3 regions of the Shewanella sp. SR1 genome follow, and region 1 is predicted to be linked to each of the others. Evidence: predicted binding sites of a transcription regulator. Region 1 holds the regulator's gene; each other region holds the start of a gene.
The links. The regulator MetJ, encoded in region 1, represses methionine synthesis genes. The targets are predictions, from matches to a motif close to TAGACGTCTAGACGTCTA.

Region 1 (10,892 bases):
ATGGCGAGTGGGGTATCTTCGGGGACGTTATAACCTTTAGTGGTAATTAAACGGCGACTGTCGGCGTCGGTTAGCCAGTAAACGCTGCGAACCTTGCCGCTGTGGACTGGGCTGTCGGTGCGGATAGGCAAATCGTTATTGATGGCAAGTACGGAATCAGCAAGACTCATGACGAGTATTCCTTAGGATAGAGAGTGTAGGGATAAGGTTTTTATAAGTGTCGGTTTGCAGATGTACTATGGCGTTAGCAACAGCCAGATTCATTGCAACCGCTTTATTATTCGCGCGTGGCTTAGGGCGTAAAGCGTTCAGCCAGTTTGCGGGATTTGATGTTAAATCTTGAACAGCAAAAGGGGTATTTTCGGGCGGTGTTTGAATTGTGTCAGCAGGAGATAATGCAAGGGATGGAACAAACGCAGGGCAAGGTTGGCACCACAGTGAAAGTGGTCTGTTAAAGCGGGCTGGGCCCGTGCCATTTTGCTCGAAAATGCTGACCATTAATCCGAGAGAACCTTGTGCTAGACTGCCGCGAAAAAGTGGCGACATTTTACCTTTATTGACAAAATTTGCCACGGCTATTTGCATTGTTCTTTGCTGATGTGCGAGCTTATGACACAGTTGCAGCCCACAAGACCATCAAGCTAAATATCCAATGGAGGGAATATGAGCACAAGTCATCCACATCTAGATAGCGACAGAGAATTGATATTAGAGCGGATTATCGACGCGCCACCGGAAAAACTGTTCCGCGCGTGGACCGAGCCTGAGCTTCTCAAAATTTGGTTTACGCCAAGGCCGTGGACTGTGGCTAGCGCGACCTTAGATGTGCGTGCTGGCGGCACTAACGTGATTGTAATGCGCAGCCCTGAGGGGCAAGATTTTCCTAACCGCGGCGTGTATCTTGAGGTGGTTGAGAATGAGCGCATCGTATTTACCGATGCCTTTACCGAGGCTTGGGTGCCGTCCGATAAGGCCTTTATGACGGCAACCATCACCTTTGAACCTGTGGACGGCAAGACCAAGTACACTGCGCGGGTGCTGCATTGGAATAGCGAAGATAGGCAGAATCATGAGGATATGGGGTTTCATCAGGGTTGGTCTAAGGCGACCGATCAGCTTGAGGAACTCGTCGCGAGTCTCTAGCAGGCATCCCGTATCAGAGAGTAAACAATAAGCAGTACCTAGCCCAATTGCCCCGCATATTTTATTGCTGGGGATTGGGCAGGATTAGAGGTGTTATGTCGTCACAGAAAGAAGTGCCAGTGCTTAAACAATCGGTGCTTGCGCCATCGCAACTCGCGCAAAGCGCGGTTTTGCAGAGCAATAGTTTTTTATCAAAACAGTTTAATGGCTTGTCGGAATTAGCCCAAGAGCTACAGGGCATCGAGTTCGAGGATTGCTGCTTTCAAGACTGCCATTTTAGCGAGAGCGTTTTTCGTAAATGTAAGTTTATCGATTGTCGCTTTGTACGCTGCAACTTGAGCTTAGTGAAAGTGCCCCAGTGCCAGTTCAGCGGGGTCGAGTTTGAAGAGTGTAAGTTAGTCGGTATCGATTGGACCCGCGCCGCATGGTCGCGTTTATCCTTTGCCGCGCCCTTTTCTTTTAAGCAATGCATTCTAAACGACTGCTCATTTTTAGGCTTGTCCCTCGATGAAATCATCATCGAAGAGTGTAAGGCCCACGATGTCGATTTTCGCGAGGGCAGCTTTAATCAAGCCAATTTCACCTACACGGATTTTAGTCATAGTCTGTTTGGCCGAACTCAATTATTGGAGGCGGATTTCAGCGAGGCCACTAATTACGATATCGACATTTTTAACAATAAAATCAAAGGGGCTAAGTTTAGCCGCGACGAAGCGATTCGCCTGCTCAACTGCCTCGATATAGAGTTAATGGATTAATGCGATTGTAATCAGTTTGGGTCCGCTAGCGCGATGTTCTTATCCTGCTAGGGTTATCGCAATTGACTGTAATGTCAGTTTTTTCTAAGCCGCCAGTGTCCAAACTGGCGGCTTTTTTCTGTCTTCTCCGTCGATGTAAAGCCTGTTCCAATAAGCCTGTTGATCTTATTCACGTATTTCAACGTCAGTCTTAGGTTTTAGTTGCGATAGATCACACCGAGCTTCCCCATGTGGTTTACCACAATATCCGCCTACCTCTTTCGGGATAACAATCTTTGTGGATGAGCAGTGTATTCAGCGGATGCTGGTATATCAGAAGATATGGCGGTGCTGTTTTAATGCTTTTATAACTAAAAAAGTAATCAAATCAGTGAGCAAACCTCTGCTCGATGGCGCCACAAATGGCGACTGACGGGTGGGATGAGCGTGATGGAGGTAACCATGATTGAGCTTAATAGGCGAACCTTTTTAAAGGGAGCGGGAGCGAGCAGCGCCACGTGTGCGTTAGCCAGTCTGCTGCCGGGCAGCTTAGCGGCATTAGAGAATAAGCAGCTAAAGGGCATGGGCAAAGACATTGCCAGTATTTGCGAGATGTGTTCAACCCGTTGCCCGATTTCGGCGCGGGTGATTGAGGGCAAAAACGTCTTCATTAGTGGCAACAAGGCCGCTAAGTCCTTTGGCGGTAAAGTGTGTGCCCGAGGCGGTGCTGGCCATAGCTTACTGTACGATCCACAGCGTATCGTTAAACCGTTAAAGCGTGTTGGCGAGCGCGGCGAAGGCAAATGGGCCGAGATCAGTTGGGATGAGGCTTATCAACTCATCGCCGAAAACCTAAATAAAATCAAAAAAGAACATGGCCCAGAGGCAGTGGCATTCTCGTCAAAATCGGGCTCACAAGAAAAGCATTTGTTTCACCTCGCGACCGCCTTTGGTAGTCCAAATACCTTTACCCACGCGTCGACTTGCCCTGGTGGTTATGAAATTGCCGCTAAGGCTATTTTTGGCACTAAGGTTAAACGTGATTTAGGCAATTCAAAATACATCATTAACTTCGGCCATAACCTGTACGAAGGCATCAATATGTCCGAAACCCGCGGCATGATGGCGGCGCAAATGGACAAAGGTGCCAAGCTGGTGGTGTTCGAGCCAAGATTCTCTGTCGTGGCCGATAAAGCCGATGAATGGTACGCCATTCGCCCCGGAACCGACGTGGCCGTCGCCTTAGCGTTATGCCATGTATTGATTGAAGATAATCTTTACGACAAGGCATTCGTCGCGCGCTATGTGGAAGGCTTCGAAGCCTTTGCCGCCGAAGTGAAAGCTTATACCCCTGAATGGGCCGAAACCATTTCCGATGTACCTGCCAAAGACATTCGCCGCATCGCCCACGAATATGCCGCTAAAGCGCCCCATGCCGTGGTCGATTTTGGTCACAGAGCCACCTTTACCACCGAAGAGTTTGAGATGCGCCGCGCCCTGTACGCCGCCAACGTCTTGATTGGTAATATTGAGCGTAAGGGCGGGATTTATATCGGCCAGAAACCCAGTGATTACAACAAGCTTGCCGGTGAAGCGGTTGCGCCCGTATTGGCAAAACCTGGCGTGAAAGACATGCCAAAACCAGCAGCGAAACGAATCGATCAAGTGGAAGAACAGTACGCCATGATGTGGACATCGGGCGGCGTCTACCAAACCATTCTCGATGCTACCTTAAGCGCTGTGCCTTACCAGTTACACGGCTGGGTGATGTCACGCACTAACCCAATGCAAACCATGACAGACAGAGCACGCGTAGTTGAAGCCATGAAAAAGCTCGACTTTATCGCCGTGTGTGATGTGTATATCAGCGAAACCGCCGCCTATGCGGATGTGATTTTACCTGAGTCAACTTATCTTGAACGTGATGAAGAAATTGCCGACAAATCCGGTAAAAATCCCGCCTATTATGTGCGCCAACGTGTGGTTGAAACCTTAGGTGATACTAAGCCTTCTTGGCAGATCTTTAAGGATGTGGGTGTGGCTATGGGCCTTGGCGAGTTCTATCCATGGGAAAACATGGAAACCCTGCAAATGCTGCAGGTGAACCGCGACACTGACCTGCTGCGCCGGATCAAAGACGAAGGTTTTGTGAGCTTCGGTAAGCCAATTATGTTGTGCGAGCCTAAGATGGTTGCCGAGTTTATTAAGGCATACCCCAATGCACGACCTGCCGATGAAGACGGCACTTTCGCCAGTGCACTCACCTTTAAAACCCCGAGTGGCAAGATTGAACTCACCTCCGCCAAAGTCGAAGCCATGGCACCGGGCCGTGGGGTGATCAAGTTCCGCGAAGTGAATCTTAAAAAAGCAGATGAGCTGTACTTTATCCAAGGCAAAGTGGCGGTGCACACCAATGGCGCCACCCACAATGTGCCTATGCTCGCTAACCTGATGTCGGATAACGCTGTGTGGGTTCACCCCGTCACAGCGGGCAAGTTAGGGATCAGCAATGGCGACCCAATCCGCCTCACCAGCAGTGTTGGCACAGAAGAAGGCCATGCCTTAGTCACGCCGGGCATTCGCCAAGATACTGTGTTTGCTTACATGGGCTTTGGTTCTAAAAACAAAGAGTTGGTCAGAGCAACGGGCAAAGGTATCCACTGCGGTAACTTACTGCCGCACGTGACGGCTCCTGTGTGTGGCATGACAGTGCACACCACGGGCGTCACGCTGGCAAAGCGCTAATCGGAGGCTTAAATGAATAAACGATATGTAATGGTGCACGACGAGAATAAGTGCATCGGCTGCCAAGCTTGTAACGTGGCGTGTCGCAGTGAAAATGGCGTACCCGAAGGCGTTACTCGTCTGCAAGTGCGTGTGGAAGGCCCCTTTGGTGAGATGCCCAATCTGCACTTCAAATACCACAGGGTATCTTGCCAGCAATGTGAAGATGCGCCCTGCGTTAAGGTGTGCCCAACGGGCGCGGCCTATGTGGGTGAAGACGGCATTATCTCTATCCATACCGAGAAGTGTGTCGGCTGTATGTACTGTGTGGCAGCGTGCCCTTATAAAGTGCGCTTTATGAACCCAGAAACGAAGGCGGCGGATAAGTGTAACTTCTGTAAAGACAGTCGTTTGGCGCGGGGCGAAGAGCCAGCGTGTGTGACTGTGTGTCCAACCGATGCCTTAGTGTTTGGCGATGCTAATGACCCGCAGAGTGACGTGGCCATCATGCTCAACACTAAAATCACATACCAAGATAAAACCCATTTAGGCACTAAACCTAGGGTATATCGCGTTCCTACCAAAAGAGGGGGGATTTGATTATGAACAATACTTGGGGCGACATGGCGCAATATGATCCTGTCACTTGGCACTGGGTCATCGCCGTTTACCTGTTTATGGCGGGGTTATCCGCGGGCAGTTTATTGATTGGCATTGGTTTACGCTGGGCGAATAAGGAGCTCAGCGCGGGAGCCGAAAGCAGCATTCTTAAGGCGGCTGCCATTATTGGGCCTGTGGCCATTAGCTTAGGTTTAGCCTGCTTAGTGTTTGATTTAACCAAACCCTTCCACTTCTGGCTGATCTTAATTCACTATAACTTCCAGTCTGTGATGGCCATTGGGGTGCTGGCGCTGCTGGCGTATTCTCCCTTAGCCTTTGCGTACGCCATTATTGTGCTGCGGGATGACTTACCAAAATGGGGTTTGGGTTTCCTAGCGCCTATCGCTAAGTTACTTATGCCATTTCGAAAGCTGATTGAAGTATTGTTGTTTGTCCTCGCCATTGGCGTAGGGGCTTACACTGGCTTCTTAATTTCGGCGATGAATGCTTACCCTATGCTCAACACTGCGGTACTGCCTGCGCTGTTTTTAGTGTCGGGTTTATCGGCGGGCGCTGCGGCAAACGCGGTACTGGCACTCTTGCTGTTTAAGACTGACAGCCACGATAAAACTTTAGTCAAGATGCACGGTTTAGAGTTGCCTGTGATGGCGATTGAAATCTTGTTCCTGTTCATGTTGTTCTGCGCCTTGTACTTCAAGGGCGGCGCGGCGGCTGCGGCCTTAGCGTCGTTAACCTCTGGGCTATGGGCAAGCGTGTTCTGGATAGGCGTCGTCGGTATAGGTTTTGGTATTCCATTGCTGTTCATGTTGCTACCAGCCGCGACTCGCCATACTAAGGGCGCAATGATCATGGTTGCCTGCGCGAGCTTAACCGGCGTACTCGCTCTAAGACACTTTATTGTGTACGCAGGGCAAAGCTATTTAAGCTGAGTGTAAGCTGGCTTTAGATATTGATAGATAAAGAAAAGCACTGACAATGTCAGTGCTTTTTTATTGTTTGAATCTTCAGATGATTTGCCAATACAAGCAGGACGCTTATTGGGGCAATAACTCGATAACCGATTTCACCGTTAGCACTAAGGCGCTGATACTGCATAGGACTAAGGTCGCCATTTTAGTTTTATCTTTATCGACACTGCCCACTAATCGCCCCGCGACTAAATACCCTAAAAGCACTGAAGGCAGCAACATTAACGACAGCCACAGGTGCTTCAATTCTAATAAGCCAGTGATCGCCAAAATGACCATAGCTATGGTGGAGCTAAAAATGAAGAAGGCCGACAGGGCGGCACGAAACTGCGAAGCGTCTTTGCCTGACAATAGAATCGCCATCGGCGGGCCACCAATAGCGGCAATATTACCGAAAATCCCCGAGACGACGCCCGCCCCAAAGAGGGTTTTCTTATTCACTGGCAGGCTGAATTTATACAGGCTGAGTATAACCGCGACAGCCACAATGGCGGCGATGGATAACCCGAGTATGGGCTGAGGCGCAAACAGCAACAGACTCGCGCCGATAAAACCACCGGGCACGCGACCTATAAGCGCATATTGCAAGCCATTGAATTCTAAATGACCACGTTCCCGGAATAAGGTCAGTAGCGAGATGGTAAATCCCATGGCAATAACGGGACCCGGTACGAGCTGCGGATCGACGATATACAGCAAAGGACTGGCGACAACCGCTAGGCCAAACCCAATCAGGCTCTGGGTTAAGGCGCCAAGAAATACAATCAGTGAGGCCAAGGCGAGAGTCTGTGGATCTATCATAGAAAACATAGGATTCCATATAAACAAAAAGGGATCGTTAACGATCCCTATTGATGAGCACTGTGATGTAACTTTGCCAGCGACAAGTCGCTATTCCATGTCTTCCCACTCGATCCCCATCTCGTCCATCAGCAACTTGGCTTCGGCGGGAATGCTGTCTGGGCTATCTTTTGACAGATCTTCATCGTTAGGCAATGGCTGGCCAGTGTAGGCGTGCAAAAATGCCTCACACAACAGCTCGCTGTTGGTGGCGTGACGCAAATTATTGACCTGACGACGAGTTCGTTCGTCCGTAAGGACCTTAAGCACTTTGAGCGGAATAGACACAGTAATTTTTTTTACTTGTTCATTCTTCTTGCCATGTTCAGCATAGGGGCTGATGTATTCCCCATTCCATTCAGTCATTGACTCACCTGTTATAACGCTAAATTCGGGGCAGATTTTAAACCCTTACAAAGAACAGTCAAATTATTGCTACTATTTCTTTGTGATTGCAAACAGATTTCTTTATGTTCAGACGTCTAAACGTCTTCACGCCTATTGACGATGGCCTTGGGCTTAGGTACATTTAGACGTCCAGACATCTCTATCAGTCTACCGAATTTAGGAGTCCACCCATGGCAGAGCGTCAATTAGCCACACTGGCAGTGCGTCAGGGTATCGAAAGCGATACTCAATATGGCGCAGTTGTGCCACCGATTTATTTGTCGACTAATTACGCCTTCGATGGTCATAAAAATCCTCGCGAATTCGATTACAGTCGTTCAGGCAACCCAACACGCTGTATTTTAGGCGAAGCATTAGCGCAATTAGAAAAGGGCGCCACTGGCATAGTGACCTGCACTGGCATGGCGGCCATCACCCTAGTGACCACTTTGCTCGGCCCCGATGATCTATTGGTGGTGCCCCACGATTGTTACGGCGGTTCTTACCGTTTATTTACTAATTTGGCGAAGAAAGGCCAGTTTAAGCTGATTGTGGTTGATCAAACCGACAGCCAAGCGTTAACCGCAGCGATCGCGCAAAATCCTAAGATGGTGTGGCTCGAAACCCCGTCTAACCCGCTATTGCGTGTGGTGGATATCGAGGCTATTGCTAAGGCAAGCCATGAGGTCGGCGCGCTGGTGGTGGTCGATAACACTTTTTTATCGCCGATATTGCAACAACCCCTATTGTTAGGCGCGGATATCGTTATCCACTCCACCACTAAATACATCAATGGTCACAGCGATGTGGTTGGCGGCGCTGTGGTTGCCAAAGATGCACAAATTGGCGAAAGCTTACATTGGTGGTCGAACACGTTAGGCTTAACGGGATCGGCATTTGATAGTTACTTAACCCTGCGCGGCCTACGTACCTTAGCGGTGCGAATTCGTGAACATCAAGCCAATGCCCAGCGCATTGTTGAGGTGTTAACGCAAAGCTCTGTGGTGAGCAAAGTTTATTACCCTGGTCTTGCGGATCACCCAGGTCATGCCATTGCCGCCAAGCAACAAAAGGGCTTTGGCGCTATGCTGAGTTTTGAGCTCAAGGGCGGCGAGGCCGAAGTGGTGGCCTTTTTAGGTGCACTCAGCTTATTTAGTGTGGCGGAAAGTTTAGGTGGCGTTGAAAGTTTGGTGGCCGTGCCCGCAACTATGACCCACAGAGCCATGGAGCCGCAGGCGCGTTTTGAGGCAGGCATTAAGGACACCCTATTGCGTCTATCGGTGGGTATTGAAGATGCCGCCGATTTAGTTGCAGATATTCAAGCAGGATTAGCCGCCGTTGCGGCTTGTCAGTAGAGGAATAATAGATGGCACGTTGTCACTTACATAAATTTGGTGGCTCCAGTTTAGCGGATGCCGATTGTTATCGCCGAGTCGCCCATATCCTGTTAACCCACGGTCATAGCGATGACCTTGTGGTGGTCTCTGCGGCGGGTAAGAGTACGAATTTCCTGTATAAATTATTAGCGCTGCGTGATGCGGGTCAGTTGTGGCAAGAAGAATTACAAGTGCTGACCAGCTACCAACAGGGGTTGGTAGAGCAGTTATTGTCGAACGAACAAGCCCGCGATCTGCGCGAGCGTTTGGCGACAGATCAGGCGCAGCTCATCAGTCTATTGTCCCTCGACGAACGTAACGAATACCAAGTTAACCATGTGGTGAGCTTTGGCGAGCGTTGGTCGGCACGTTTAATGGCGGCGCTGCTGCGCGAATCAGGCGTGGCCGCAAGCCATGTGGATGCCTGTTCAATTTTAGTGGCCGATGAAGCCGCCGTGCCGCAAATTCGGGTGCAGGAATCCCGCGCAAAAGTACAAGCGCTGTTGGCCGCCCACCCAAATGAACGACTGGTGATCACTGGATTTATCTGCGCTAACGAGCGCGGCGATACTTTATTACTTGGTCGTAATGGTTCCGATTTTAGCGCTAGCTTGATTGCCAGCCTTGCCGATATTGAGCGCGTGACCATTTGGACCGATGTGGAAGGGGTGTTCAACGCTGATCCTAATAAGATCAACGATGCTAAATTACTGAAAAGCATGTCACTTGCCGAAGCCGACCGCCTAGCGCGTTTAGGCTCGCCAGTATTGCATTCGCGCACTTTGCAGCCTTTGTTCAATACCGAAGTGAGTTTAGCGGTGCGCTCAAGTTATGCATCACACACCGACTTTACCTTGATTGCGCCCCACAGTTCGTCTGCGAGCGCGCCTGTGGTGACGAACCTCAATGCTGTCGTCTTGTTCGGCTTTAAGCTCACGGGTGAATTAACGAGCTTATTAGATTCGTTGATCGCCGCGGGTTTAACGCCATTGGCCCATTGGACGTCTGCCCATCAAAGGGTTGAGCTTGCCTATACCGCTGAAAATCAAAAACAAGTGCAAAGATTACTCGATACTCATGCACAAGCATTAGGGATCAGCGAACAACAGATCAACACAGATCTCGGCTTAGTGGCGTTAGTGAGTGCCGATGCTGAACATTATCGCCGTAGCTTCGCCCGTTTATTAAGTCGTGATGCTAAACCTTTGTTTAGTGGTGACTTAAGCTTAGTGACGCTGGTGCCTCAGTCGCAGGTGAATCTGTTGACGCAAAAGGTTCATCGCCGCTGCGCTGGGCCGCGTAAACGCATTGGTGTCTTGCTGCTCGGCGTGGGCAATATAGGTGAGGCATGGGTCGATTTGTTTAAGTCTGTGTCGCCATCACTGGACCATGAACTCGAAGCTAGCGTTGAGTTAGTCGGTTTAGTCAGTTCGAGTAAAGCCTTGATTAAATCCACAGGTATTAATCTTGCCGCGTGGCAGACTGAGTTTAATACCGAGGCTACGCCTTGGCAGTACGAGCACTTGTTCGAGCAATTAGAGCAAGTTAACTGCGATGAGCTGGTGGCCTTAGATATCAGTGCCAGCGCCAGTTTGACGCTGCAATATCCAGAGCTGTTCGAGCGTGGCATCCATGTGGTGAGCGCGAATAAACTCGCAGGCTCGGGTCCACTGCCTTTCTACCGTGAGTTAAAGCAGCAACTGGGTAATCGTCGTTTATTTTGGCGCTATAACGCCAGCTGTGGCGCAGGTTTGCCTATCCAACATGCGTTAAATGATCTGCGTAACAGCGGTGATAGCGTTGAAGCCGTGGGCGGGATTTTCTCTGGCACCTTGTGTTGGTTGTTTGAGAAATACGATACCAGCAAGCCTTTCTCTGAATTAGTGATTGAAGCCAGAGGCTTAGGCATCACTGAACCCGATCCCCGCGACGATCTGTCCGGTCGTGATATGCAGCGTAAATTGCTCATTTTGGCCCGTGAAATTGGCCTTGAAATCGAGCTTGAAGATATTGAATTACGCTCATTAGTGCCAGCCGATTTGGCGGATATTCCCTTAGATCAATTTCTCGCCCGCATTGCCGAGTTAGATGCCGAT
Region 2 (10,892 bases), on a different contig from region 1:
GCGTCAGCGGGATCAGCGCTTTAATTCTTAAGTCTTCATCCACAAAAATCTCATGGGTGGTTTTATCGCTGTCGGCGAGTGATGCTTCAATCGCCTGTAGACCGTTCATCGCCATCCAAGGACAGTGAGCGCAGCTTTTACAGGTTGCACCGTTACCGCCGGTTGGCGCTTCGATTAAGATTTTACCTGGCGCCGCCTGCTGCATTTTATAGAAGATGCCGCGATCGGTTGCCACGATAAAACGCTCATTCGGCATAGTCTGCGCGGCTTTGATCAGCTGACTGGTCGAGCCAACGGCATCGGCCATCGCCACCACACTGGCTGGCGACTCTGGGTGCACAAGGATAGCCGCATCTGGATAAACGCTTTTCATATCGCGCAGCGCGTTCGATTTAAACTCGTCGTGAACGATACAATCGCCCTGCCACATCAACATTTCGGCGCCCGTCTGTTTAGCAATATAACTGCCTAAATGACGGTCTGGTCCCCAAATGATCTTTTTGCCTTCGCTGTCTAAGTGCTCAACGATTTCGAGGGCAATACTGGAGGTCACCACCCAGTCGGCGCGCGCTTTAACGGCAGCCGAGGTATTGGCGTAAACCACCACAGTATGATCTGGGTGCGCGTCGCAGAAAGCACTGAACTTATCGATTGGACAACCTAAGTCCAATGAACAAGTGGCTTCTAAGGTCGGCATTAAAATGGTTTTTTCTGGGCTTAAAATCTTGGCGGTTTCGCCCATAAACTTGACCCCAGCAACGATTAAGGTTTTTGCTGGGTGATCGCGGCCAAAACGCGCCATTTCTAAGGAGTCTGAAACGCAGCCGCCGGTTTCTTCGGCAAGGGCTTGGATTTCAGGATCAGTATAATAGTGGGCAACCAGAACGGCATCTTTTTCAATGAGCAGTTGTTTGATACGCGCCTTGTAATCGGCTTTTTGCGCATCGGACAAAGGAACTGGCTTAGGCGGAAACGGGTAATCAATGGTTTCTATGCTGGGGGCAAACTGACTCATAACACATCCATAAGGATAACTACGTCCGGGAATTATACGTAATCGGGATCAAAAGATTAACCCATTTGTGCAAAGCAAATAAAAAAGGACGCTCTAAAGCGTCCTTTTACTGTCAAATCTGCGTGCCAGCGGCTTAGCGCATGGCCAATAACATCTCTTGCGGCTGCTCCAGATATTGTTTCCACAGATTACAGAAGCGAGCAATGGTACCGCCATCGATCACCCTGTGGTCGCCAGACCAGCTTACTTGCATGATTTGGCGGGCTTCGACTTCCCCTTTCGCGTTAAAACGCGGCAAGGTTTGCAACTTGCCTAAGGCGACTATCGCCACTTCAGGTTTATTGATAATAGGCGTCGCCACTGTGCCACCTAAGGCGCCAATGTTAGAGATGGAAATCGTGCCGTCTTTCAGATCCGCTGGCGCCACACGGCCACTGCGGGCAGCTTGGGTCAGGCGGGTGATTTCTGCCGCCACTTCTAAAATACTCTTGTCCTGCACATCTTTGATGTTTGACACCAAGAGACCGACTTTAGAATCCACCGCCATGCCGATATTATGACGTGCCTTGTAAGTCAGCTCAGTGCAATCAGCATTCACTTGGCTATTCATCACTGGGAACTGACTTAACGCGAGTGACATCGACTTCATGAAGAAAGGCATCATGGTCAGCTTCACTTCATCGGACGAATACTTCACTTTCATGCTTTCACGCAGTGCAACTAAGTCTGTTAAATCAAACTCTTCGCAATAGGTAAAGTGCGGAATGCTCGATACAGATTCAACCATCATGCGTGCCATCACAGCTTTTACGCCACGAATAGGCTCGACCGTGTCAGCGCGTTGAGTCACTGTCGATGTTGGGACTTGGGTTTGAGATGCTTGAGCTGGCGCCTCTTTTACCTGAGTCGTACTTGGAGTAGAAACATTGCTCGCGCCTTGTTGGAAGCGAGTGATGTCTTCCTTATACACACGGCCGTGCTTTCCTGTGCCAGGTACTTGGCTCAAATCGATATCTAACGACCGCGCCATACGACGAACCGCAGGGCTGGCCAAGGCTTTACCTTGACGAGCAGGTTCTGCACTCACTATCTGCGCTGTTGGTGCCGCATTGGCCACAGTATCAGTGTTTGTTGTCGCAGGTGCAGAAGCCGCATGTTCAACTTCAATGGCAAATAAAGGCGCATGCACTTTAGCTAGCTGACCTTTGCGATAATGCAGTTTGGCAATTTTACCCGCTTTAATGGCAGGAATTTGCACCAGCGCTTTATCTGTCATCACGTCGGCAATCGGTTGATCTTCCTCAACCCAATCACCTTCGCTCACTAGCCATTCGACGAGTTCACATTCAACAATACCTTCGCCGATATCCGGTAGTAAGAATTCTTCAATGCTGACGGATGAACTGGATGACGTATTGGCAGTTGTTGCCGCCACAGGCTCAGTCACTTTTGCAGTCGTCGCAGCAGGTTCAGTCGCAATAGACTCTTCACTCGCGATTTCAACGGCACCTTCAATTTGTACGGCATAGAGCGGCGCATGCACTTTCGCAATATCGCCCTTGGCGTAATACAGCTTAGTGACCACGCCCGCAAATGGCGCAGGGATTTGCACTAGGGCTTTGTCTGTCATGACATCGGCAATCGGCTGATCTTCAACGACTGTGTCGCCTTCTTTGACCAACCATTCAACCAATTCACATTCCACTACACCTTCGCCAATATCCGGCAAAATAAAATCTTTAATCATACCGGACTCCTAGAAGGTCACTGATGCTTTGATGGCTTCAAACGTTTTGAACGCATCAGGCATGTATTCTTTTTCATGAATGAGTGGGTACGGGGTATCTAAACCACAAACGCGGCTGATGGGCGACTCTAGATATAAGAAGCATTCTTGCTGGATTGTCGCGGCAATTTCACCGGCAAAACCACCAGTTAATGGCGCTTCATGGTTAACCAGCAAACGTCCTGTCTTTTTAACTGAATCGGCAACGGTATCGATATCCCAAGGTGACAAGGTGCGTAAATCGATAACTTCACAAGAGATCCCTTCTTTAGCGGCCATGTCGGCGGCTTTTTCAAGGATTTCCATTTGCGCGCCCCACGCCACTAAGGTGATGTCTTTACCTTCGCGAACCACTTCAGCCTTACCCAGTTCAATTTCATAATCGCCCGCTGGCACTTCGCCAACCGATGCGCGATATAAACGCTTAGGCTCAAAGAAGATCACTGGGTTTTTGTCACGAATTGACGCCAACAGCAGGCCTTTGGCTTGCTCTGGGTTACGTGGCACCACCACTTTCAATCCCGGTGTCTGGGTAAAATAAGCTTCGGGTGATTGAGAGTGATAATGGCCGCCAGCGATGCCGCCGCCATAGGGCGTACGGAACACTAACCCACCGACATCGAATTCATTGCCGCTGCGGTAACGGAACTTGGCCGACTCGTTGACGATTTGATCGAACGCCGGAAAGATATAATCGGCGAATTGGATTTCCGCCACAGCAGTCATGCCATTTGAGGCTAAACCATTGGCAAAACCGGCAATACCTTGCTCTGTCAGCGGGGTATTAAAGCAGCGATCGCGACCAAATTTTTCTTGAAGACCGGAAGTGGCGCGAAATACCCCGCCAAAGTGACCCACATCTTCACCAAAAACCACCATGCGCTCATCGGCTTGCATGGCGATCGACAAGGCCTCATTGACGGCCTGTAACATATTCATTTCAGCCACGGCTTATAGTCTCCCTGCACTTTTTGGATAGGCTTGCGGATATTTTTTGATATGTTCTTTAAGATCGGCGAGTTGCCTTCTCAGCACTGGCGTCGGCTTGTCGTACACATCTTCAATAATTTCATCCAGCATAGGCACAGGAATTTTTTCAGCCACTTTTACCGCAGCCAATACTTCTTCACGATATTTCTCATGCAGTTTCACATCATCCGCTTCAGCTAACCAACCTTTGTTGATAAGCCATAATTTGAAGCGTTTAACCGGATCGTGTTGTTGCCACTTGGCTTCTTCATCTTTCGAGCGATAACCTGATGGATCGTCTGATGATGAATGCGCGCCGAGACGGTAAGTCATGGCTTCAATCAGCACAGGGGCATTATGCTCAATCGCATAGGCACGGGCTTGCTGTGTTGCCGCTAACACGGCCAACATGTCATTGCCGTCAACACGAATGGTGTGCATGCCATAACCCACACCGCGACTCGCAATACCGTTACCGGCAAACTGCTCTTCAGTTGGGGTTGAAATGGCGTAGCCATTGTTACGGCAGAAGAAAATCACTGGACACTTCAATACTGCGGCCATGTTTAGACCGGCATGGAAGTCCCCTTCAGATGCAGCGCCTTCGCCAAAATAGCAAACCGCGACGTTGCGCTTACCTTGCATTTTTAAGCTGTAGCCCACACCGGTCGCCTGCGGGATTTGTGTCGCAAGGGGTGAAGAAATCGTTTGATAATGCAATGCCGCACTGCCGTAATGGATTGGCATTTGGCGACCTTTACCAAGATCTTTCTCGTTACTGAACATCTGATTCATAAACTGTTCAGTGGTAAAGCCGCGATAGCGCAGCGCCGCATGCTCACGGTATTGCGCGAGGATAACGTCTTCTTGATCGAGTGCGGCTACACTGCCGACAATCGCCGCTTCTTCACCTGTACAGGTCATATAGAAGCTGATGCGCCCTTGGCGCTGGGCACCTAACATACGTTCATCGAGTACCCGAGTGAATACACAGGTATCGTAAATTTTAGTGGCTAAGGTTTCATCTATCACAGGCAAAACCGCGGTTTCATAAGTGGTGCCGTCGGCTTGTAGAATTCGAAGGATAGGAATGTGTAGCGATGCCTTATCCAAGAAGCCGACACGGTGCACTGTATCAGTGTTGAGTGTTGCTTTGCTCATATTGTGCTCTTGTTATCTCATTACGCACCAAAGCGTTTTGATGCGTCTGTTTATACGAATATGCCCGACGAACATTACGTTAACGTAAACTACCTATCAACCATTGGCATAGCTCAAACCACAAGTTATCCCTGCCTCGCATGTATATATTGCTTTACAAGCCTAACGCACGTCCGCATTCACTGCAGGGATCAGGCAAATCACAGTGCGATTGCCAATAGGCACTTTGGCATTAGGGAACACGACAGACTCAAACTCATGTTCCACTTTAATTTCTTGCCCACCTTCCCGCGCTAATACAAAGCCCTTCGGGAAAGATCTGAAGTTTTCGACATCGGTTGCGAAGGTAAATTCAAAATCATCGAAATGTTTATTGATGACGCGGCACACTTGATACAAGTTAACCTTATCGGCATCAAATGCATCTAACTCCAACGGCTTAGCGGTGATCAAGCGCATAAACATTTCATGGGTCGCAATAAAACGAGTCATGTCGTTCTGCCCCATGGGATACACTTTGCCAAGCTCAATGGTAAAGGCATCGGCGCCGTAGCGTTCGGAGGAAAAATAGCTAAAGGTCGTGGTCGGTTCGTGGTGAAAAAGTACCGTATCGACGCCGCTTGCGGCTAAAAACATGATTTGCTCGCCGCTAAAGGCACGCCCTGGACGATATGGATAAATAGCGAACTTTTCATGCTTCGAGGCGCGCATCGCCGTGTGCAGATCATAATGAATGCGCTGACGACCATCGGCAACCGCGGTATAAAAACGGTCGATATAGGCTTCGAGTTTTTTGGCGCGCACTCGCTCAGGATTGACTAATCCCGGAGGATTGGAATGCTCACCACTAAAGAGACGATTCATGTTCTCATCGATAATCCGCGTGCCGTTATTAATCGCTAATGGATTACCAATCAGGAATAAAGTGCGCTGTTTAGCAATGATCTTTTGCTGTAAAAGCTGCTTAATTAAGCCATTGCAGAGTTCAATGGGCGCGGTCTCGTTACCGTGAACACCGCAAGAAAGGACAACATCTTTTCCTTCATTCTGGGCGGGCTCAAAAACGATAACGCCGGTATCCCAGACTTCAACTTGGGTATGGTCGCCTAAGCTAAATGTAAACTCGCCATCGAACTGTTCAGGATGGGCTAAGGTGAGCGCTAAAAAATCCTTTGAATCTAACAGAGCTTGTAACACAGAATTCTCCTTATAATGGTGTGTAACAGTAACGGCGCAATAGCATCAGTGCAGATAGCAATAACCACTCAAGCATTCATCTCACCGCGGTTAGGCTGACTCGCACCTTAAAAAGCGGCTTCAATACTAACACATGTTTTTAATGCTGTTCTCAGACATTTATCGCCATAGGACCCAGTTTTGAACGGAATAAGATCAACGCGGCGCTTTGCTATGCCGAGTGTAAATTTCCCATCACCTTATCGAAAAATCGTCCAGCATAAATATTCCTGCTAGAGGCTTGCTTTTGCGCGCGAGTTTTATCACAATCCTTAGCCATCTAGACTTCTATTGGATTTAATTATGGCGTTAGCAACCTTTGGTGCCGGCTGTTTCTGGGGCGTAGAGTATTTTTTTAGACAAGTGAATGGCGTATCGAATGCCACCTGCGGCTATATGGGCGGCAATAATAGCGCGACGACCTATGAAGAAGTCAAAAAAGGCAAAACGGGCCACGCCGAAGTGGTACAAGTAGAATTTGACCCTGCCTTGGTCAGTTATGAAGCTTTACTCGACGTGTTTTGGAAAAACCACAATCCAACCAGTCTGAACATGCAAGGTGGAGATATAGGCACTCAATACCGCAGCACGATTTTCTTCCATGACCGTGAACAAAAAGCCGCGGCAGAAGCCTCAAAATTAGCTTTTGCCCGCTCAGGTCGTTGGGGATTGCGCCATATCGTGACTGAAATTGTGCCATTACAACAGTTCCATGTGGCAGAGGAATATCACCAAAATTACATTGATAAGAATAACTTACCGAGTTGTCATATCGAGTACTAAATACAGTCAAATCAGCATGAGATCAACTACTCATAACTGACATTAGACACAAACAAAAACGCACTCAAATCTGAGTGCGTTTGTTTTTGATACTTTATAAACCTACTGCTGCATTAAGCGTTCAGCGCCTTATCAATTAATGCCTGCGCATCTTTGATGATTTCAGCTAAATGCTGCTCACTGATAAAACTCTCGCCGTAGATCTTAAATAACGCTTCCGTGCCCGATGGACGCGCCGCAAACCAACCATTCGCCGTAGTCACTTTGATGCCACCAATGGCCGCATTATTGCCCGGCGCATGAGTTAACACGTTTTCGATTGCCTCACCCGCAAGCACAGTGGCATTTAAGGTTTCTGCATTCAATAACGCAAATTTGGCCTTGTTTTCAAGACTTATTGGGCTATCGATACGCTTATAGAAACTTTGGCCAAATTGTTTTACTAGCTCTTGATGGCGTTGACCTGGAGTTTTACCTGTCACCGCAAGAATTTCTGCGGCAAGTAACCCTAAAATGAAGCCGTCTTTATCTGTACACCACGTAGTGCCATCACGGCGTAAAAATGCCGCGCCAGCGCTCTCTTCACCGCCAAAGGCGATGGTGGCTTCGGCTAAACCATCGACAAACCACTTAAAGCCCACAGGCACTTCGAGTAATTTTTTGCCGTGGAAAGCACAGATTTTATCGATAAGCGCACTCGAGACTAAGGTTTTACCTATGGCTAAGGTATCGCTCCAATCCGGTCTTTGCGTCAGTAAATAATCAATAGCGACTGCAAGGTAGTGATTAGGGTCCATCAAGCCGGTACCAGGGCAGACAATGCCGTGACGGTCATAGTCAGGATCGTTACCAAGGCATAAATCATAAGATTCTTTATGGGCGAGTAACCCTGCCATCGCATAGGGAGACGAGCAATCCATGCGGATTTTGCCGTCTTTATCCAGCGGCATAAAGCTAAAGCTTGAGTCAACTTTATCATTAACTAAGGTGATATCGAGCCCATAACGCGCGGCAATCGGTGCCCAATAGAAAATCCCTGAACCACCGAGCGGGTCCACACCGATACGCAGCTTAGCGTTGGCAATCGCCTGCATATCGATAACATTCTCTAAATCAGCCACATAGGGCGTGATCAAATCAATGGCGTTGACATAGCCTGAGGCCAGCGCTTCGGCATACGCTAATTTTTGCACTCCAGCTAACGCTTGGCGCAAGTAATCATTGGCACGCGACTCAATCCAAGCCGTGATATTTCCTTCTGCTGGTCCGCCATGGGGTGGATTGTATTTGATCCCGCCATCTTGAGGCGGATTGTGGGAAGGCGTGATAATCAAACCATCGGATAGTGCCGCACCTGTGATATTGGCTTCACGATTGGCGCAAATCACCCCATGGGACACCACTGGTGTTGGCGTGAAACCATCATTCTGCTGGATATGCACTGTGACTTTATTTGCCGCCAGCACTTCAATGGCCGATAAATAAGCGGCGTAGGATAACGCATGGGTGTCAATCCCAAGGATCAACGGCCCATTGATATTCACCGATTGGCGATAATCCACCACAGCTTGGGTAATCGCCCAAATGTGTTGTTGGTTAAAACTGCCATTAAAGGCGCAGCCTCTGTGCCCAGAAGTGCCAAAGGTGACGCGTTGTTGTACGTCATCCATATTTGGCGTGATGCTGTAATAATGGCTCATCAGTTTTGGAATATTGACCAGATCCGTCTGATTAGCGATTTGTCCTGCCCTTTGATGTATTGCCACCTATGGCTCTCCTGCACTCAATTACAATTAAAAACAATGATTAAACTTAGCTCAATAGCTGATGAAACGGCTCACCCGCGGATTAAACGCGCTCGGCGATGCCAGCTGCAACCGTTGCATCACAGCCAAATTGCACTAAGACTTCAGATAAAATGGTGCGTTTCTTGGCGGTATTGTTGTTGCTTGTCACCCAGAAACCACTGGTACCGATTTCTTTAGGATTCGCCGAGGCACTCGCTTCGAGTAATTGCTCTTTCGAGCGGGCAAAATACAAACGATCGCGCCCTTGGATCTGCAGAATTTGCGAGAACTGCTCTGGGGCTAATTGATACAGACTTTCGAGCAAAAAGAGGAAACGCCCTACCGCGCCTTTTTGTTGCGATAACAGATGTTCATCGACTAAGCGGCTGAAGTCATTCATAGCAGGTGCGGCTTGCACCGCAACAGCTTGAATCGGCTCAGCCTCTAAACTTGGTTGGCTTATCGCCAAAGGCTGAGGTGGTTCGACCGCATCGACGGACAGGCCGAGTAATCGACGAAGAATGTCAGAGGCGCTCTCACCAATACGTTCTGTTTTGCTGGCAATATGACGATAGAGCTCTTCATCAACTTCGATATATTTCATAACCTTAATTATCCTTTGTTATTCGACAGGCTTAACCGAAAAAAGTGTACCACAGCGATCGGGGCAGATCATTGCGATCGGTTACCAGTGTATCCATGTCTATCAATCTGATAAAGCGCCATTATTCTAAAAATGCGTGAAATAGCACAGCAAACTAGCAGATAATCGACAATTGCCGAAAAAGCGCCCAAGTTCATCGCCGCATACACGCCAAAGTAGCAACTGACTTGTCAAGCCAACGGCATTAAGGGCACAATTCGCGCCACGTTAAGCTAAACACATCCAACAGGAATCACTATGAACTTTGTTTCTACAGGCCAAGGACCCGCAGTACTCTTGATCCACGGCTTGTTCGGCAACCTAGATAACCTCAAAGGCCTAGGGCAAGTATTAGAAAGCCAGTATCAGGTTATTCGTGTCGATGTGCCCAATCATGGTTTAAGTGAGCATTGGGATGAGATGGATTACCCTCGCCTCGCCACAGCCATGGTTGCATTACTCGACGAACTGGCTATTGAACGCGCCCATATTGTGGGTCACTCCATGGGCGGTAAAATCGCCATGGCGACAGCGTTAGCTCATCCAGAGCGCATTATCAGCATGGTGGCAGCAGATATTGCCCCCGTCGCCTATGAGCCAAGACATGACTTAGTGTTTGCCGCATTAGAAAGTCTGCCCTTAGAAGGTCATACCGACAGACGCTTTGCCCTTAACCACTTAATAGACAAAGGTATCGACGAAGCCACGGCACAGTTTTTACTCAAAAACCTGCAACGTACCGATACGGGTTTTCGTTGGAAGCTGAACTTAATTGGGCTAAAGGCTTGTTATCCGAACATTATTGGCTGGCACAATCAGGCGCCGAATCCAGTGCAAAGCTATAGTGGCCCGAGTCTATTTATTCGCGGTGGTGACTCAAATTATGTCACTGGTGAGCACAGAAGCGCTATCATGGCGCAATTCCCTGCAGCGCAAGCGAAAACCCTCGAAGGCTGTGGTCATTGGTTACATGCACAGAAACCCGCCATCTTTAACCGGATTGTGTCTGAATTTATTGACAAACAAGCAATGTAAATCAGCAGCAAACTTGACCTAAAGCATATGGCAGCCGCCATCTTGATGTGATATATTCGCGCCTCTTTTGGCCTTAGAACACTCTCGAGGACTAAGAAAGTATGTTATCTCAGTACATGGAACAAATTGAAACCATCGGCCTGAACCTGTTTTTTGCCTCGATATTTTTCTTTATCGGCATGGCCATCCACGATGTGCTTAAACAAGGTAACGTGCCGAAATTTGGTCGATTTATTGTTTGGTTAGTGTTATTTCTCGGCTGCGCCGGGTTTATTGTAAAAGGTATTATCCAGATCACTTGGGAAGGCTCAGGGATCGGTTAACAATAAGAACATGGCAAAAGAAGCGACAGACAGAACCACCATTGACCTTTTTGCCAATGAAAAGCGCCGGGGCCGCCCACGAAGTAATCCTTTGTCCCGTAGCCAGCAGCTTAAGGTCAACAAACGCAATCAAATCCAGCGCGATAAAGCCAAC
Region 3 (10,892 bases), on a different contig from region 1:
TGAAGCTCGGTTCGGGTAATGCTGGGCCATCGAGGCCAGTCTCGCCGTGAACATTGTCGGCGATAATCAGTTCACGTGTTAGCGGCTTAGTGGCACCGCCCGCGACAGGGATATCACCACGGTTTAACAGGGTTAAGATCCGCAGTGCGTTGTTGAGGGTTTTATCTGGGGTTTGATTGCCTGCGCTAGTCGTGACGGCAAGGGGAACGAGGTCTGGGTGAGCTAAGGCTAAGATCAGTGCGATAGCATCGTCATGGCCGGGATCGCAATCAAGAATGATGTGACGAGTCATACTGTTACTCCTTTAAACAGCGGTACTGAATGCTTAGAATAGCATGCCATAAGTTAGGCGCTAGCCTGTGGAGGGTACTTGCAGAGCAAACTGTGAGCGTTTTCGTCTTTTTATTAACAAGCTGCTAGAATTCTGCCCGTTTTTGACACTAGGCGATGTTAGGTAAATCCATTCTCGCTCTGTCCGCTGCACAACATTGAATGACATATCCAAGCAAATACAAGGAAATAAGTAATGCTCACTCATCGAATCACTTGGCCTAAGGCTTTACTCGCGGGCATGGTTGCCATGCAAATCTCTGGCTGCAGCGATCCTCAACCTATGGCCATTATTGAAAGCAATAACGAGTCATTGCTGCAGTTCGATAATGGTAAACTCATCCAATTTAAGGAAAAACCGAGTCCGCAGTATCGCCATATTCCCTGTGATTTACCGGCAGTAAGTTCCGTGATAGTAAATGATATGGCAGTGGCTGCCATCACCCAAAATGGCGATGTGATCACTTGGGGAAATAGTTTTAGCGGCGGCGATAGCCGCGAAGTTGCTGCGGAGCTTAAACACGTTAAACAAGTCGTGCCTGTAAAGGAAGGTTTTGCCGCCCTGCGTGAAGATGGCACTGTGGTGTACTGGGGACGTGCAGGGAAACTGAGTCTCGACAAAGCCCTGCAAAGCCGTATGACAAACATCACTAAACTCTATGCTAACCGTGAGGCGGTAGCCGCACTCGATGCCAGTGGAAAAGTGCACACTTGGGGTTATGGGCCCGAAGGCGGCAATAGCCAGCATGTGCAGGATAAACTGGTGGATATAGTCGATATCTTTGCTGAAGGACGAAGTTTTACGGCACTTAAGAAAGACGGCAGCACTGTGATTTGGGGGCAAATTGAACGTTCAACCAATATGAAAAAGCTGCTGCCGCAGTTAATGGATGTTGTGCGTGTTGAGTATACCCAAGGGACCTATGCCGCTTTGAAAAAGGATGGCAGTGTCGTGACTTGGGGGCAGAGTAGCGATATTTACCCTATTCGCAGTGCGCTTCAGGATGTCGTGAGTATTACGTCAAATAGCTGTGCTTTTGCAATCTTAAGTCCAGCGGGAGAAGCGCACTTTTGGGGCAATGAAACGAACTGCGGTATCGATTGGCTCAAACAAACAGATATTAAAGGCGTGAACAGTATTGTCAGTGTCGGCACGGGATTTCTGTTGCTGCGTGACAATGCCGTACCGCAAATCCTCGTCGATGACACTGACTACGCCTATCTATATGGTTTTCACTATGCCCAAGAGATCCTCAATCGATATTGGCAGGAGGGAAGCAAAATCACTATAGGTTCAGCATCATTTGTATTCACCCGTCCTGACGGCAAAGTCGTGCCAGTAGGCTATAGGGCTAACCTAGAAAATGTCGAGAAGCTCATAGAACGCATCCCGCGATTAACTTGGTTAGCGAGGGCGGGTGAGGGTTATGTCGGGATCAGTGAAAAGGGGGAATGGGTCTCTTGGTCGATGAATAACGAGATGTTCGCCAAATCTCCGCTGCAGCCTGCCGATTCGTTGGTGATTAAGCCGCTGGATTTTACCCCTGCTACCCAATGCGAAACGCCAGAGCAACGGCAGGCGATTCTAAGTCAGGAAAGGCCAAAACCAGAAGTAAAAATGTGGTTATTTAGCGAATAGCATTAACCTCTTTTACCATCACGGCGCAGATAAACGGAGTATTTCTCTGTTATTCAAGCCGTGACAGTGATTATTTCTTTCAAAGTGGCAGTTAATCTAAGCTTTTGACTGTTTTCAATCTGGGTTATTCGCTAGAATGCTGGGTGTTTTCTGTTCAATTTCATGATGTCGTATTAATTAGTATTAGTTATAAGTGCGATACAAGGATGATAAGTATGAAATTAGCATTGTGTTCACCTATTGGATTATTTCAAGGTGCCAGTGTGTTGTTACTCTGCAGCTTAATTGGCTCAGAGCCTGTTCAAGCCACATTAGATATGCCCCGGAGCGAAAGCGGCGCTGCTCATACCCATGTATTGCCCGTATTTGGTCAGCAATTAGGGTTCAATCTGCCTGCGGGCTGGAAACAGGCTTATCATGAGGAGCAAGCAGGCATGTTTATGGCAGAGTTTGTGCCAGAGCAGGAAGCATTAACCCAGTGGAGTGCGCTATTTTGCGTGCAGGGTTTTAAGGATATGGCCGAGAGTATTAGCCCTGAGCGCTTCTTAGATGCGATGGCCGAGACCTATAAATCGACCTGTGACGGCGAAGTGGTGTACCAGAAGCTCGGTGACAACGAAGTCGATGGGCACGCTGGATTTCATGCGATTCTAGGCTGTACAGCCATGCCCAATATGCACGGTGTGACGGCACTGAATTCCAAAGCCTATGCTTCAACTCCTCAAGGGGAAATTGGCTACTATACGGTTGTTAGTGGCAATAAAGATTTGTATCTGTTGCATAAGTCGATGCGAGGTGCCGTTTTTTCTGCCGATAAACCGCCGCTGCAGGCGGATAATAGCCAAGATTTTATTTCCACTTTAGTCCCATTCTCCTTGAAGTAGGCTGTAGACGCTCGCTTGAGTTTGATGGACTTTTATCCGTATAGACGTCTATAATGCGCGCGCTCAGGCTCTATAATGTGCTGAGCCTTAAGGGAGTATCGCTGTTTTATTGATGGCTGTACCCTATGAATCAAATTTTTAGTCAACCTTCTGAGGTGCTTGCGTGCAAAAGCCGCGAGATAATCGGGAAGCCAGTGGAATTCTGGCACTGCCCCCGCAACGGTAAAAGGTGAGAGAAGACCGCGTTTGATTGGTGAGTTCAAGACCGAACCCGATAGTCAGAATGTCAAAGGTCAGTCTCGCGTTAATCCAATTTTTAAGGGATTAACATAGCCTAAGTCCGGAGACCGGCCCTAAAGGTGTTTTTGAGATTTCGGTGGGCAGATCTCAAAATGCGATAGTCACTGTCAGTATCTTTTACTGAATGAACAGTATCGTGGCGCTAATGCCCCGTTTTCCTTGCAGGAGTTAAAGGTAAAATGGGAACAAATCCAACAAAAATCGCGCTACTTATCGGTAGCCTTTGCAGTTTTTCCGTTATCGCGCCCGCTATGGCGGCAGGCGATACCAGCACAGCTAAAGTCGACGAGCATCTTGTCGTGATCGGCCGCTCTGACAATACCCCGTTAAATATTGCCGCGAATGTGAATGTGATTGACGCTGCGGCGATTGAAATGAGCGGTGCCACTAGCGTGACTGACGTTTTACGCGGTCAAAGCGGTATTCAAATTTCGGATAATAACATCGGTACTAGTTTTGCGATGCGTGGCTTTAGCGCCAGCACTGCCGTTAATAACACGCTGATTTTACTTGATGGTCGTCGCCTCAATAATATCGATATCGCCGCCCCTAGCCTTAATGCCATACCGCTTAACCAAGTCGAGCGCATCGAAATTTTATCGGGTAGTGCGGGTGTGCTCTATGGCGATCAAGCGGTAGGCGGCGTGATCAATATTGTCACTAAATCTCCTGAAAATACTGGTGGTAGCGTGCAGTTATCCGGCGGCAGCTTTGATACCTATGAAGGTCGCGGTGATGTGTCTGGCGCGATCAACAAGGATTGGCGTTACTTTTTCACTGGTAGCTATAACCAAGGTGACAACTACCGCAAGCATAATGCCAATGAAACAGGGTCGATTTTAGGTCGCATTCAATATAAAACGGCCACAGACTCCTTCTTTGTTGAAACTAGCTACTACGACAACGATCGTGAAAATCCGGGCTCGCTGACTGAAAAGCAATTTAAAGATAACCCACGTTACTCTGGTAACGATAAGCAATATTCCCATGAAATGACTACGGCGGCGCGCACGGGTTACCAGCATCAGCTCAATCAAAACTGGGCGCTGGCGGCGGATTTAGATTACAGCGATACCTTAGTGTCATCATTGAACTGGGGACAGAGTCGTAACACACGCTCACTGTTGATGTTTAGTCCTAAAGCGTTAGCGAGCTACAGTACGCGTCAAGGTGAGCTAAACCTAGTCACAGGTTTAGACATCAGCCGTGGTAAGGCTGATTTTGACACTATGGCGCGTAGTAATGTACAGCAAATGCAAAGCGCCTATCTACAAGCCACAGTGCCTTTAAGCCATACCTTAAGCTACGTTGTGGGTGGTCGTTATGCGCGGGTGACCGACGAGTTAGTCGATGGTAATGTCTATCCTAATGGCATGGATTTAGACGAAAATGCCCACGCATTTGAACTGGGTTTAAATTACCGTCCAACTGCTGAGTACAGACTTTATGTTCGCGCTGATGATAACTTCCGTTTTGCGAAAGTGGATGAGCAAGCTTATACATCGCCTGGTGTACTTGGCTTAAAGCCGCAAACGGGTCGCTCCTATGAAGCGGGTTGGGATTGGACTCTTGCTAGCCAAACTCTACGAGTGAGCCTATACCGTCTCGATTTAGAAGATGAAATTGTGTATGACTCAAGCGCCACTAAGCCTATTGGTGGTAATTTCGATGGCGCAAATGTCAATGCTGACGCTTCTCGTCGTTATGGCGCGAGTGCCGATTGGGATTGGCAGGTGACTAAAGCAGTACAACTAGGGCTTGAGTATAACTATATCGATGCCGAATTTACCGACGGTAACAATGATGGCAAGGAGCTATCTTGGGTGGCAAAACACACGGGGCGCGGATATGTCAGTATGGATTTTGCTGAGCATTTCCAAGTCTTTGCCGAAGCTATCTACACGGGTGATCGCTTTGTGGAAGGTGATAACGGTAATGAAGGCGATAAGCTGGCCAGTTACGTGCTCGGTAATTTAGCCTTGAACTACAACCGTGATGCTTGGCTTGCCAGCCTGCGTATCGATAACCTATTTGATAAAGACTATGTCAGCGCAGGCTATTACGGTGGCCTTTGGGGTGATAGTTATTACTCTGGTCGAGGCCGCGATATTCGTTTTACCCTTGGTTATCGCTTCTAGGCATTGATTCGCCAGCTATCGATAAAGCCAGACTCAGTCTGGCTTTATATTTTTTAGGCTTGGTTCAAGGAATAAATCTTAAAATAGGTATAGTCTTGAATATCGTTTCAGTAGAGTGGTTTAATTGTCGTTATCTATAGTGATTAGCGGGCAGCAATAACTAAACAGTAGTAATTTATGTTTTACTCTGCTGTTTATGGCTGAAATTCTTAGTATTTTAGGTATGATGTGAGCTGTAACCGAATCATCTTATTGTTAATAAACAGGTGCAAAGTGTCTTATGACTGATCTTGAGCAACAGGTTTTTACTCAAGTTAGAGCTATCATAGCGAACGAAGAGCAAGTGATTGGCCGCAGAGGGATTTTAATTCCACTCAAAAAAGCGATCCTCGCTGAAGGCGACATTCGTAACGTGATCGACATTATCTCGAGCGATCCCGCATTGGCGGCGCACATGCTAATGCGCAGTAATTCCGCACAGGCAGCTGTAGTGGAAAATCATAAAACTCGCTCGTTGAAAGAAGCTTTAATCCGCTTAGGTCAAGTGAATATCTATCGTTATGCCTTTACGTTTTATCTGAAAGAACGCCTCGATGAGCTGCCGCAACCTTATAAAAAGTTAGTCCAAGGTTATTGGAAGTTGACTGAAGATATTGCAACAGATGCGGTGGACAGTTTAGCGGAGATGGAAGGCGTTGAGGTTGATGCTGATGAAGTGCAAACCTTGGCCCTGTTCAGTGTGTTCGGCCAAATTATCGCGCTCACGGCATTTGCCTATTTAAATGCTAATGCCGAACAATCATTCCCTTTAAGCGTGATTAAGTCATTGATTGATAATCAACAGCAGACTTTGACCATAGAATCATTCGAAGCGTTAGACTTAGATCAGGACTTACGCCAAGAGTTTATGATTGCCCATAATTTGCGTCAGACCCGCAATTCGAATTCCCCTGGTTTAATCTTGCGCCGCGTATTGTCTATGCGTGGTCTGTTGATGAATCCGTTGTAATATTTCGATGCATTAAATCGCTGTTTGATCCTATGAAATAGTCATTAGATTCATTAAAAAAGCCTGCATCAGCAGGCTTTTTTGTTAGGTTTCACCTGTGTTAATTTGTCTTCTGCTGGCGGGATAAACCTTCACTCGCCACCAGTTGTAACCAATTTTGGATCAAGGCTGAGTTGGCGCTATGGCGGCGATAGGCACCAAACAGAGGACGTTTTAAACCTTCTTGCCCTAGCTTCACTGTGGTGAGGCTTAGGCCATGTCCTTCATTTATCGACCAGTTCGGCAGTGCGGCTATGCCGTCTTTACAGGCGATGCGTTGCAGTAACATCATGGTTAAATCACAGGTTTTCTGCTCACCCGCTTCTATACCTGCGGGCTCTAAAAAGTGGCGATAGATGTCTAAACGCGTCAGTGGTACGGGATAGCTGATGATCGGTAAATGCGCTAATTGCTTAGGGGTGACATAGGCTTCTTTTGCTAGAGGATGATCTCTAGCAACCACTAACTTCACTTCAAAATCAAACAAATGCTGATAAGCGAGTGAATGCCCAGGCACAGGATCTGAGGTCAGCACTATATCCAGTTCACCCATTTCCAAGGCATTGAGCGAGTCGAACAAGTGACGGCTCGACAGATCTAACTCCGCTTGGGGATAGTCTTGTCTAAATTGCTCCATCACAGGCATTAACCAGCGAAAACAGCTGTGGCACTCAATACCAACCCGCAACTGATTGGTTTCGGTTTCAAGGCCATTCTTAAGATCTGTCTCGGTTTCTAACACCTTAGGCAAAATCTCTTCCGCGAGATGAAGCAGGCGTGCACCTTCTTGGGTGAATGACAGCGGCTTACTCTTACGCACAAAAATAGGCGAGTTAATCCTTTGCTCCAGCTCCTTAATCTGGTGGGAGAGGGCGGATTGAGTGACAAAACGTTTTTTGGCTGCGCCCGCCAAACTGCCACTTTCCTTCAGGGCCATTAAGGTTCGCAGATGTCTTAGTTCGATCATGTTCACTCCAGGTGAAATTCGCTCATGTTGTGCTTGAAATCAATTCGGTTGCTGGAATAGAGACTAACACAATAAACTTCTAGACGTCCAGACGCCCATTGTTATTTATCAAGGCGGAAATGCTGAAAAGTGCCAAGAGAACACAATCTGGTGGGTGCAAGTGCCGAATATGGCTTATCTCAAATAAAGGAAGATAGGGTATGCAATTAAATAGTCTTGGTTTTCCCCGTATCGGGCGTCGTCGTGAATTGAAATTTGCCTTAGAAAAATACTGGCGTGGTGAGATCACTCAAGCTGAACTGCGTGAAGTGGCGAGCGAACTGCGCCGTACCCATTGGCAGTGGCAAGTTGCTGCTGGCATCGAGCAAGTGCCTGTGGGGGATTTTGCCTTTTATGATCAAGTGCTGACCTTAAGTGCGACCTTAAATGCCATTCCTGATCGCCACCGCGGCGAAGGTGCTATCGATCTCGATACTCTATTCCGTGTTGCCCGCGGCAGAGCGCCAACGGGCCAAGATGCGCCAGCTTCTGAAATGACCAAGTATTTTAATACTAACTATCACTATCTGGTGCCTGAGCTGACGCAAAACCAAGAGTTTTCGATTGCTTACGAGCAGTTTTTTGATGAAGTCAGCGAAGCGCAAGCGCTAGGCTATAAAGCCAAACCTGTGCTACTCGGCCCAGTCAGTTACTTGCACCTTGCTAAAACTGTGGGTCAAGAGTTCGATAAGTTAAGTTTATTACCTGATTTATTAACAGCTTATGCTGACATTTTGGCCCGTTTCGCCGCCCAAGGTGTGGAATGGGTACAGTTAGATGAGCCTGTGTTGGCATTAGAGTTAGACACGCATTGGCAAGCGGCGATGACTCAGACTTATCAAGCATTAAGCACTGCTAACGTTAAGGTTATCTTAGCGAGTTATTATGGCGGTATTACGCATCATCAAGCCCTCGTATCTGCCTTGCCTGTTGCTGGTTTGCACTTAGATTTAGTTACTGCGCCAGAACAACTGGCTGTGTTTGCTAATGCTCTTGGTCAAGATCAAATTTTATCGGCGGGTGTGGTCAATGGCCGTAACGTGTGGGCGGCAGAAATCGATTTGATTGCCGAGCGTATTGGCGCTGTGGCTCGTGATTTAGGCGATCGTTTGTGGATTGGCACATCATGTTCATTACTGCATTGCCCAGTCGATTTAGATGTTGAAGCCAAACTATTACCTGTGCTGCGTAAGCAGTTGGCCTTTGCTAAGCAGAAATTGTTGGAATTGAGCAAAGTTCGCCAATTATTGTTGGCGTCTAGCTCGGATGAAGCACAGAAAATCAGTGCTTTTTGTATCGCTCGTCGCCAAGCAAAAGCGCAGGCTGCAGATAAGCAAGTAGTTGATCGCGTTTCGGCATTAACCGCTGCAGATTATGAGCGGGCAAATGATTTCAGTGTGCGCCAAAGTGTGCAGCAACGAAAATACCAATTACCTCTGTTGCCAACCACGACCATAGGTTCGTTCCCACAAACACCGGCAATTCGTGGACTACGCAGCCGCTGGCGCAAGGGTGAGCTTAACGATGCGCAATATACAGAGCAGTTACAGCAAGTGACCCGCGATACTATCGATCGCCAATTAAAGCTGGGTATCGATGTGCTTGTGCACGGTGAAGCCGAACGTAACGACATGGTGGAGTACTTTGGCGAGCAGTTAGCTGGTGTTGGTTTTAGTAAAAATGGCTGGGTGCAAAGCTATGGCTCACGCTGTGTTAAGCCCCCCTTGATTTACGGTGATGTGAGTCGTCCAAAAGCCATGACAGTCGAGTGGGCAAAGTTTGCCCAGAGTCTCACCGACAAGCCCGTAAAAGGCATGTTGACGGGGCCAGTGACGATTTTGCACTGGTCATTCGCCCGTGAAGATATCAGCCGCGATGCGATTGCGACACAACTGGCGCTGGCTATCCGTGATGAAGTGGTCGATTTACAAAATGCGGGGATTGGCATTATTCAAATTGATGAGCCCGCCTTCCGTGAAGGTCTGCCATTGAAGCAAAGTGAGTGGCAAACCTATTTAGATTGGGCGGTGAATGCCTTTAAACTCAGCGCTGCTGGCGTGACTGATGAGACTCAAATCCACACTCACATGTGTTACAGCGAGTTTAACGACACGATTGGCGCGATTGCTGCCATGGATGCCGATGTGATCACTATCGAGACTTCGCGTTCACGGATGGAGTTACTCAACGCCTTTGAAGATTTTGAATATCCAAATGAAATTGGCCCCGGTGTATATGACATCCACTCACCAAACACCCCAAGTGTGGAGGCCATGGTGCACTTAATCGAGAAAGCCGCGCAGAAAGTACCTGTGCGTCAACTGTGGGTCAACCCAGATTGTGGCCTAAAAACCCGTACTTGGGATGAAGTCGAACCTGCATTGAAAAACATGGTCGATGCTACCCGCGAACTGCGTCGCCGCCTTGGCTAATATTTATGCTTGAGTGAGAGTTTTAAACTGAGCTTAATGAGTAAAAAGACAACGGATGCCTATGCATCCGTTGTCTTTTATCACTTGCGAATAAGGGAAACTCGAAGGTCGATTGGTAATGTTTAATATCAAGGTTCAATTGGCGTGCTGAGCAAATAACGACTCTAGCTTTATGATGATGAATCAGTGGCATCGGTATTGATTGGCGAGGACATCTTAAGCATCTCGAGGTAAACCCTTTTCAACAATACGCACCATGCGTTCGGTTTTGCGGCGCGCTTTTTGTTGCTCAGTTGCAGCGGTGTCGGCAAGGCGCGATTGCTGAGCATTGAGCGCCCATTCGATATGTTCACGCACTATCTCATCGATATCTTCGTTGTCATTGCGAGCGTTAAGCGCGGCAATAATGCTTGGGCTTGCGGGGGCGTTACCCAGCGCGACTGCGATATTACGTAGCCAGCGTTTATGGCCAATTCGGCGAATGGCGCTGCCTTCGGTTTGCTTTAGAAATTCGGCCTCGCTCCAAGCAAAAAGGCTGAGAAGGTCGGGCTGTTTTAACTGGGGACGAATATGGAAGTCGGTTTCGGCTGTGAGTGGCGCTTGGCGATTGATGGGGCACACGAGCTGACAATCATCGCAGCCATAGATGCGATTGCCCATAAGTGGCCTAAATTCTTCAGGAATAGCGCCTTGTAGCTCGATGGTGAGATAGGAAATACAGCGTCTGCCATCAACCACATAGGGTTCTACGATTGCACCTGTTGGGCAGGAGGTGATGCAGGCGACGCAACTGTTACAGCCTTCTTGGATTGGAATATCCACAGGCAGAGGCAAATTGATCAGTAGCTCACCTAAAAAGAACCAACTGCCCGCCTCATGGTTGAGTATGAGTGAGTGCTTACCTGTCCAGCCGATACCGGCTTTTTCGGCTAATGGGCGCTCGAGCACGGGCGCTGAGTCGACGAAGGGACGGAAATCGGCGGCATCGAAACCGAGAGTAACTAACTCTGCACTGATTTGATCCCCCAGCTTTTTAAGCCGAGCGCGGATCAACTTGTGATAGTCGCGGCCACCCGCATAACGGGAGATATAACCTAAGTTGGGATCGGTGAGAT

Region 2: a site for MetJ is predicted at 6,441-6,458, ahead of msrA (peptide-methionine (S)-S-oxide reductase MsrA). Genes of this name have one in related genera too.
Region 3: a site for MetJ is predicted at 7,379-7,396, ahead of metE (5-methyltetrahydropteroyltriglutamate--homocysteine S-methyltransferase). Genes of this name have one in related genera too.

Annotation. Positions count from the first base shown of each region.
Region 1 is NZ_JAJAEF010000011.1:142,573-153,464, forward strand. Features, by position in the region: gene KV201_RS12610 (phosphoribosylaminoimidazolesuccinocarboxamide synthase) at 1-170, opposite strand, end outside; gene KV201_RS12615 (hypothetical protein) at 157-585, opposite strand; gene KV201_RS12620 (SRPBCC family protein) at 664-1,143, shown strand; gene KV201_RS12625 (pentapeptide repeat-containing protein) at 1,239-1,901, shown strand; gene phsA (thiosulfate reductase PhsA) at 2,343-4,625, shown strand; gene KV201_RS12635 (4Fe-4S dicluster domain-containing protein) at 4,638-5,204, shown strand; gene nrfD (NrfD/PsrC family molybdoenzyme membrane anchor subunit) at 5,207-6,154, shown strand; gene KV201_RS12645 (sulfite exporter TauE/SafE family protein) at 6,260-7,003, opposite strand; gene metJ (met regulon transcriptional regulator MetJ) at 7,085-7,399, opposite strand; gene metB (cystathionine gamma-synthase) at 7,612-8,775, shown strand; gene KV201_RS12660 (bifunctional aspartate kinase/homoserine dehydrogenase II) at 8,787-10,892, shown strand, end outside.
Region 2 is NZ_JAJAEF010000003.1:116,398-127,289, reverse strand. Features, by position in the region: gene nadA (quinolinate synthase NadA) at 1-1,015, opposite strand, end outside; gene KV201_RS03970 (dihydrolipoyllysine-residue acetyltransferase) at 1,149-2,762, opposite strand; gene KV201_RS03965 (alpha-ketoacid dehydrogenase subunit beta) at 2,772-3,749, opposite strand; gene KV201_RS03960 (thiamine pyrophosphate-dependent dehydrogenase E1 component subunit alpha) at 3,753-4,931, opposite strand; gene astE (succinylglutamate desuccinylase) at 5,094-6,128, opposite strand; gene msrA (peptide-methionine (S)-S-oxide reductase MsrA) at 6,471-6,950, shown strand; gene pgm (phosphoglucomutase (alpha-D-glucose-1,6-bisphosphate-dependent)) at 7,064-8,716, opposite strand; gene seqA (replication initiation negative regulator SeqA) at 8,799-9,341, opposite strand; gene KV201_RS03935 (alpha/beta fold hydrolase) at 9,639-10,415, shown strand; gene KV201_RS03930 (DUF2788 domain-containing protein) at 10,517-10,738, shown strand; gene ybfE (LexA regulated protein) at 10,749-10,892, shown strand, end outside.
Region 3 is NZ_JAJAEF010000001.1:40,065-50,956, reverse strand. Features, by position in the region: gene rihA (pyrimidine-specific ribonucleoside hydrolase RihA) at 1-292, opposite strand, end outside; gene KV201_RS00230 (hypothetical protein) at 527-1,969, shown strand; gene KV201_RS00225 (hypothetical protein) at 2,185-2,853, shown strand; cobalamin riboswitch at 2,990-3,224, shown strand; gene KV201_RS00220 (TonB-dependent receptor) at 3,333-5,291, shown strand; gene KV201_RS00215 (HDOD domain-containing protein) at 5,572-6,300, shown strand; gene KV201_RS00210 (LysR family transcriptional regulator) at 6,401-7,306, opposite strand; gene metE (5-methyltetrahydropteroyltriglutamate--homocysteine S-methyltransferase) at 7,507-9,777, shown strand; gene queG (tRNA epoxyqueuosine(34) reductase QueG) at 9,994-10,892, opposite strand, start outside.